3 regions of the Kitasatospora sp. NPDC048239 genome follow, and region 3 is predicted to be linked to each of the others. Evidence: riboswitches for the same ligand, from Rfam matches in the RefSeq annotation. Region 3 holds a riboswitch; each other region holds the start of a gene.
The links. A riboswitch is a leader RNA that binds a small molecule or an ion and turns the genes downstream of it on or off. The one in region 3 is predicted to bind cobalamin.
Positions count from the first base shown of each region.

Region 1 (2,251 bases), on a different contig from region 3:
CGCGGGCCAGGGTGGTGATCTCGGCGGTCTTCTGGCGGGCGAATGCCAGCCAGCGGGCGACCTGCGGGTCGAGGTCGCGCTCGGCCTCGGCGTCCAGCGGGACGTGCAGCAGGGAGCAGGACGGGGCGACGTCGACCCGGTCGGCGAGCCCGAGCAGGGTGCCGAGGGTGGCGAGGGACTTCTCCAGGTCGTTGAGCCAGATGTTGCGGCCGTCGACCACACCGGCGATCAGGCGCTTGCCGGGCAGGCCGCCGACCGCGGCGAGGTCGTCGAGGTTGGCGGCGGCGGGGCCGGTGAAGTCCAGCGCGAGGCCCTCGATCGGGGCCTTGGCCAGCACCGGGAGGGCCTCGCCGAGGCGGTCGAAGTAGCCGGCGACCAGCAGCTTCGGCCGACTGGTCAGGGCCCCGAGCTCGCGGTAGGCGCGGGCGGCGGCGTTGAGTTCGGCCGGGGTGCGGTCCTGGGCCAGGGCGGGCTCGTCCAGCTGCACCCATTCGGCTCCGGCGGCGTGCAGTTCGCCGAGGAGCTCGGCGTAGACGGGCAGCAGCCGGTCCAGCAGGGTGACCGGCTGGAAGTCGGCCGCGACGCCGGGGGCGGGCTTGGCCAGCAGCAGGTAGGTCAGCGGGCCGACCAGGACTGGGCGGGCGGTGTGGCCGAGGCCGAGGGCCTCGCGCAGTTCGCCGACCGGCTTGGCCGGGTTGGCGGCGAAGACCGTGTCCGGTCCCAACTCGGGCACCAGGTAGTGGTAGTTGGTGTCGAACCACTTGGTCATCTCCAGCGGCGCCACCTCCTGGGTGCCGCGCGCCATGGCGAAGTAGCCGTCCAGCGGGTCGGCGTCGACGGCCGCGCGGTGCCGGGCCGGGATCGCACCGACGGCGACGGTGGTGTCCAGCACGTGGTCGTAGAGCGAGAAGTCCCCGGTGGGGACCTCGGAGACGCCGGAATCGGCGAGCCGCCGCCAGGTTTCGCGGCGCAGCCGTGCCGCGGTGGTCTGCAGGGCCTCGGCGCCGACCCGGCCGGCCCAGTACCCCTCGATCGCCTTCTTCAGCTCCCGGTTGGGGCCCTGCCGCGGATAGCCGTGGACGGTGGCCTGCGGGGTGCTGGAGGGGGTGGCGGCAGCGGTGGTGGAACTCGATGACACGGAACTCTCCTTCGCGAGTCGCGCTGCGATCCCGGGAGAGCACGAGGACGTGAAGGTACGACAGTGGGTGCGCGACACCAGGATGTGCCCGCCCGCTCCGCCGACCCGCCCACGAGGTCACCGAGATCTCCGCGTGCGGGGTGCACACGGGCAGTGGCAGGTCTTCGGACTCGTCGGCACGTCCGCCTGAGTCAGGCGGACACCTACTGGCCGTCGCTTCCCAGGCCCTCGGGGCCCAGTGCATGTGACGGCGGTCGTTCCCACTCACCGCTGCGGGGCAGTCCCGGATTCCCACCGGGTTCCCTCTTACGACGCCGTGGCTGGAGGACACGGCGAACCGACTGCACCTCCCACCCTAGGGCCCGCGGGCCCCGCCCGTCACGACCGGGTCCGGATTCCGGACGGCCGCGCGGTCCGGGGCGTCGGGCACGACGACGGCCGCGCGGGTGCGTCCCGGGCGGCGCTGGAGCCCCTCGATGCGGTTAGGCTAACCTTACCTCGTTGTCTCGCAAGCCTGTCCGACAGCCGCCGCGCTCCGACCCCAGGGAGAACGTCCATGCCACCCGCCTTCAGCCGCGTCCCCAGACCGCGTCGCACCGGCCGGGACGCCGCCAAGTCGGCCGCCACGAAGGCGCGGTGACCCGTGGCATCGATATCGACCGACGAGTTCAAGGGCCGGACCGCCCTGGTCACCGGCGCCGCCCAGGGCATCGGGGCCGCCGTCGCCGGGCTGCTGACCGACCGCGGGGCCCGCGTCGTGGCCTGCGACCTGTCCCCCTCCGGGCCCTCGGTCCACCGCCTCGACGTCACGGACGCCGAAGCCGTCGAGCGGCTGGTGGACCAGGCCGAGCGTGAGCACGGACCGCTCGACATCCTGGTCAACGTCGCGGGCGTGCTGCACGCCGGACCGGCCCTGGACACCAGCGACGAGGACTGGCAGCGCACCTTCGCCGTCAACACCACCGGGGTCTTCCACACCTGCCGCTCCGTCGGGCGCCGGATGGCCGGGCGCGGCCGGGGCAGCATCGTCACCGTCGGCTCCAACGCCGCCGGCGTCCCCCGGATGAACATGGCCGCCTACGCGGCCTCCAAGGCCGCCACCACGATGTTCAT
Region 1 covers NZ_JBICZP010000006.1:404,002-406,252, reverse strand. Annotated here, with positions in the region: gene metE (5-methyltetrahydropteroyltriglutamate--homocysteine S-methyltransferase) at 1-1,138, opposite strand, end outside; cobalamin riboswitch at 1,276-1,495, opposite strand; gene dhbA (2,3-dihydro-2,3-dihydroxybenzoate dehydrogenase) at 1,791-2,251, shown strand, end outside.
Region 1: another riboswitch for cobalamin. It lies ahead of metE (5-methyltetrahydropteroyltriglutamate--homocysteine S-methyltransferase); the one in region 3 lies ahead of ACGFZP_RS17235 (prenyltransferase/squalene oxidase repeat-containing protein).

Region 2 (2,251 bases), on a different contig from region 3:
ACGCGATCGCCGCTCCCCAGACCACCACGAAGAGGCCGACGAGCACGTAGCCGACGTTGTCCAGCGACAGCTCCGCGATCCACCCGCTGACCGGGTCGGTCAGATCCAGCTTCTCGTGCAGCACCCCGACCAGTTCGATGGTGCCGATGACGAAGGCCACCGCGATCGACAGCCCGGTGATGGTCAGGTTGTAGAACACCTTGCGCACCGGGTTGGAGAACGCCCACTGGTAGGCGAAGTTCATGAACGTCCCGTCCAGCGTGTCGAACAGGCTCATCCCCGCCGCGAACAGCAGCGGCAGGCAGACGATCGCGTACCAGGGCAGGCCCGCCGCCGCGCCGGAGCCGGCCATCACCATCAGCGTCACCTCGGTCGCGGTGTCGAAGCCGAGGCCGAGCACCATGCCCACCGGGAACATCTGGCCGGGCCGGGTGATCGAGCGGGTGGCCCGGTTCAGCACCCGGGCCAGGAAGCCGCGCGCGTTGAGGTGCTCCTCCAGCTCCGCCTCGTCGAACCGCCCGGCCCGCATCGACCGGAACACCTTCAGGATGCCCAGCAGGGCAACCAGGTTGAGCGCGCCGATCAGGTAGAGGAAGGCCCCGGAGGCGGTGGTGCCGACCACGCCGAGCCACTTGTGGGTGGCGGACTCGTCGTCCATCAGCGTGTTGGCCAGCTGGGCGCCGCCCGCCACCAGGGCGGCCATCAGGACCACCATCGAGGAGTGCCCGAGGGCGAACCAGAAGCCCACCGAGACGGGCCGCTTGCCGTCCGCCATCAGCTTGCGGGTGGTGTTGTCGATCACCGCGATGTGGTCGGCGTCGAAGGCGTGCCGCATGCCGAGCGTGTACGCGGTGACACCCAGGCCCACCCCGAAGACCTGGGTGCCGACCGCGTACTCCTGGGGGGCGACCAGGAAGACGAGCGTTCCGAAGGCCACCACGTGCATGGCCAGGATCACCCCCATGAGCCCTGCCGTGCGGATCGTGTCCTCCCGCCGCCAGCGGAAGGACGGCAGCACGGCGGACGGCGCCGGCACAGCGGCGGTTTCGGGCAGGGTCATCGTGGGATCACGCTCCAGCACCTCGTGGAATGACGTTCGTGAGATGCCGTGGCCGGTCTCCTGGCTTACGGGGCGTCCTTATCCGCCTTCCCAGGTGCGCGAGGCACCCAGTGGCGTCGTGGATACGGACGACTCCCCCCGATCACAGTGGCGAGGGCCGCTCCGGACTGGGGACCTCTGAAGGTCCGTCACCGGTCTTCCCGAGCACCACGGCGGGCAACACCGTAGGGCCCCCGCAAGCACCCTTGCAAGGCTGCGCACCTGCGCAGGTGTCCAGGATCACAGCCCGGCGGCCATCGGGGGCGGCTGCAAGAATGGGCCCATGCATCTCGTACCGGCCGACCGCGCGGGCCAGCGCACCATCGACGGGCACCGGGTCTGCGAGGCCATCGCCGCGATCGGCGACACCGCGCACGTCCGCTCCTGGGCCGAGCGGTTCTCCCTGCTCGCCGATCCCGGCCGGCTCGCCCTGCTGCTCGCCCTGCACCGGGCCGGCCCGCTCGCCGTCAGCGATCTGGCCGTGGCCACCGGGATGCGCGATCCGGCCGTCTCCCAGGCGCTGCGGCTGCTCCGCACGGCCGGCGCCGTCACCGGCGACAAGGACGGACGCGTGGTGCGCTACCGGCTCGTGGACGACACCATGCGCCCCCTGCTCGACGAGTGCGCCGCCGCCGAACACCACGAGCCCGTCATCGAGCAGCCCGGGCCGGCCGCCACGGGGTGACCCGTCCTCCGCCGCGCTCCCCGGGCGCCGTCCCTCCCGGGTGTGGACCAGGCCACTGAGCCGAACCGCCCTCAGCCCTCCCGGACCAGGCGTTCGAAGCGGCGCAGCGAACGGCCTGCCAGCGGCTCGGTGACGGGGTGGAGCGCGCGGCCGAGCAGGGCCGCGCCGGGCAGCCGGAACGCCCCGAGGAAGGCGAAGCGGGTGCCGTCCGGCTCGGGCCTCGCGGCCAGACCCCCGAGCAGGAAGCGGCTGCGCATCAGGCACCAGCCCGGCGCCTGCTCGACGTCGAAGCGGGCGCGCAGACGGGAGTGGCCGACCACCAGGGCCTGCCGGCGGCCCTGCGCCGGGCCCTCGCCGAGGCGGACCGACCGGATGTCGGGCAGCCAGCGCGGCAGTCGGCCCTCCAGGTCCGCGGCCACCGCCCAGACCTGGTCGAACGGGACGTCGATCACCGTCTCGTGGACGGC
Region 2 covers NZ_JBICZP010000006.1:225,008-227,258, reverse strand. Annotated here, with positions in the region: gene ACGFZP_RS18640 (HoxN/HupN/NixA family nickel/cobalt transporter) at 1-1,060, opposite strand, end outside; cobalamin riboswitch at 1,093-1,287, opposite strand; gene ACGFZP_RS18635 (ArsR/SmtB family transcription factor) at 1,383-1,784, shown strand; gene ACGFZP_RS18630 (SRPBCC family protein) at 1,856-2,251, opposite strand, start outside.
Region 2: another riboswitch for cobalamin. It lies ahead of ACGFZP_RS18640 (HoxN/HupN/NixA family nickel/cobalt transporter); the one in region 3 lies ahead of ACGFZP_RS17235 (prenyltransferase/squalene oxidase repeat-containing protein).

Region 3 (2,251 bases):
TACCCGGTCTCCTGGGCATCGATGATCCGCTGGACCTCCGCGCGGTCGTCGTCCTCGGCGCGGGCCCTGGACCGGCCCGTCCTCAGGAACTCGACGACGTCCTGGTACGTGCCGTCGAGTGCGGCCTGCGCGGCCTTCCGGACGGCGGGACCGCCGGAGGCGAGCAGCCTGGAGACCTCGACCCGGTCGTCGTCCTGGCGCTGCCGGTCGAGTTCGGCCTCCAGGAAGTGCCGCAGCTCGGCGGCGGTGCCGTTGACCACCTTCTCGGCGGCGGCCCGAACGCCGGGCCCGGTCGCCGCGTCGGCCAGGATCCGCCGGATCTCGGCGCGGTCCCGCTCCTCCTGGGTCGCGTCGTGGTCCGTCGCGGTGCCGGTGGTCGTGTCCGGACCGGACACCCCGGCGGGCTTCGGCTGCTCGGAGGCCGAGGCGATCGTCGGGAACAGTACGGCGGGGGCGAGTGCAGCGGCGGCCAGGACGGCGGACACCTTGGGCAACTTCATCGAGCAAGACCTGCTTCTTGAGCGGTGGTCACGGGGAGAGTCCGTGCAACCCGTCAGCATAGATCTTTTCGTATGATCGTGATATCGACATTCTTTTGAGCCGCTGCGTCAACCTGGGCCTGTTTCGGGCGATTTGACCGGAAAAGTCCGACCCGGCCGAGGATGGCGGGCGTGCGCGGGCGCACGCCAGTGACCGCCCGTCGCACCGGGGAGGGACCACCGGGCGAAACGTTGACCGGCGATTGTGCGCCGTGGTCTGATGAAGCGTTTTTCCTCCTCGGCAGCAGGGGAAGCCGGTCCGAATCCGGCGCTGACCCGCAACCGTAGGCCTGGCCCCCGAGAGGGGCGCGGGCGAGCCGGAATGCCTGCGCCGAGGGTTGTCCAGCAACACGAGCGCCGTCGCGGACTGCGGTGCGACGGTGACGGCTGCCCCGGTACGGGCACGCCGTTCGCTGCGCACGGCCCCGCGTCGACCGACTGGGGAGTGTCCGGTGAAGGTCCGCAGCACCCGTACGAGCGGCAGAGACCGCCGCACCCTGTCCCTCGCAGCGGCCACCGCGTTCGCCGTGGCGGCGGGCAGCGCCGTCCTGCTCGGCCACCCCGGCTCCGCCGCCGCGCTCCCCTCGCCCCCGCCCCCGCCCTCGGCGGCCGGCACCCGGGCGCCGCACGCCGGCGCGCTCGTCCACTCCGCGCAGGCGGACGGCCGGACACCCGACCTCGCCAAGGGCTCCGGCTACCTCACCGACCCGGCCCGGCTGCTCGGCGGCCACTACTACGAGGCCTTCCCCGACTCCGGGTTCGCCGACTTCGGCCTCACCGTCGACGCGGCCTTCGCCCTCGCCGCCACCGGCACCGACGACCCGGCGCTGCGCCGGATCGCCGACTTCCTCGACGGGCGCGGCACGGACGGCAGCGGCCGCACCGCGGACGACTGGACGGGGATCGGCACCGAGTACGCGGGCGGCGGCTCGATCGGCAAGGAGGCGCTGCTGGCCGAGGTGGTCGGCCGGGACCCGCACCACTTCGGCGGACAGGACCTGATCGCCGCACTGGCGGGGACGGTCTGCGCCGCGCCCAGCACCGCACCCGACACCGCCTGCGCGGCGGCCGGCAACTACACCTACGCCACCTCGGTGTTCTCCCAGGCGCTCGGCGTCATGGCGCAGCTGCGGGCGGGGGAAACCGCGGCCGCCGCCGGCCCGGCCGGCTACCTGAAGAGCCTTCAGCACGCCGACGGTTCGTGGCCCAGCCTGATCCCCGCCACCGGGGACTCGGACGTGGACAGCACCGCGATGGCCGCGATGGCCCTCGCCCTGCTCGCCGACGACCCCGCGGCGCGGCAGGCGGTGGACCGGGCGGCGGCGTGGATCGCCGGCCGGCAGCTGGCCGACGGCGGCTTCCCCGGAGCGGCCGGGGACTCCACCAACTCCGCGGCCCTCGCCGTCCAGGGCCTGGGCCTGCGGGCCGCCTCGTACAGTGCGGAGATCGCCCGGGCCCGGGACTTCCTGACCGGGCAGCAGAACCCGGACGGCGGCTTCAACGTCGCGGCCGGGGGCCAGCAGGGCTCGGACGTCCGGGCCTCCACCCAGGCGCTGGGCGGTGCGGTCGGGACCTCCTTCGGGGCGCTGAGCCGCCCACTCGACGGGACCCAGCCGACCGGTTCGCCCTCGCCGACGGCCACGGGCTCTCCGACGGCCACGGGCTCGCCGACGGCCACGGGCTCTCCGACGGCCACGGGCTCTCCGACGGTG
Region 3 covers NZ_JBICZP010000005.1:625,272-627,522, forward strand. Annotated here, with positions in the region: gene ACGFZP_RS17230 (ALF repeat-containing protein) at 1-500, opposite strand, end outside; cobalamin riboswitch at 728-888, shown strand; gene ACGFZP_RS17235 (prenyltransferase/squalene oxidase repeat-containing protein) at 992-2,251, shown strand, end outside.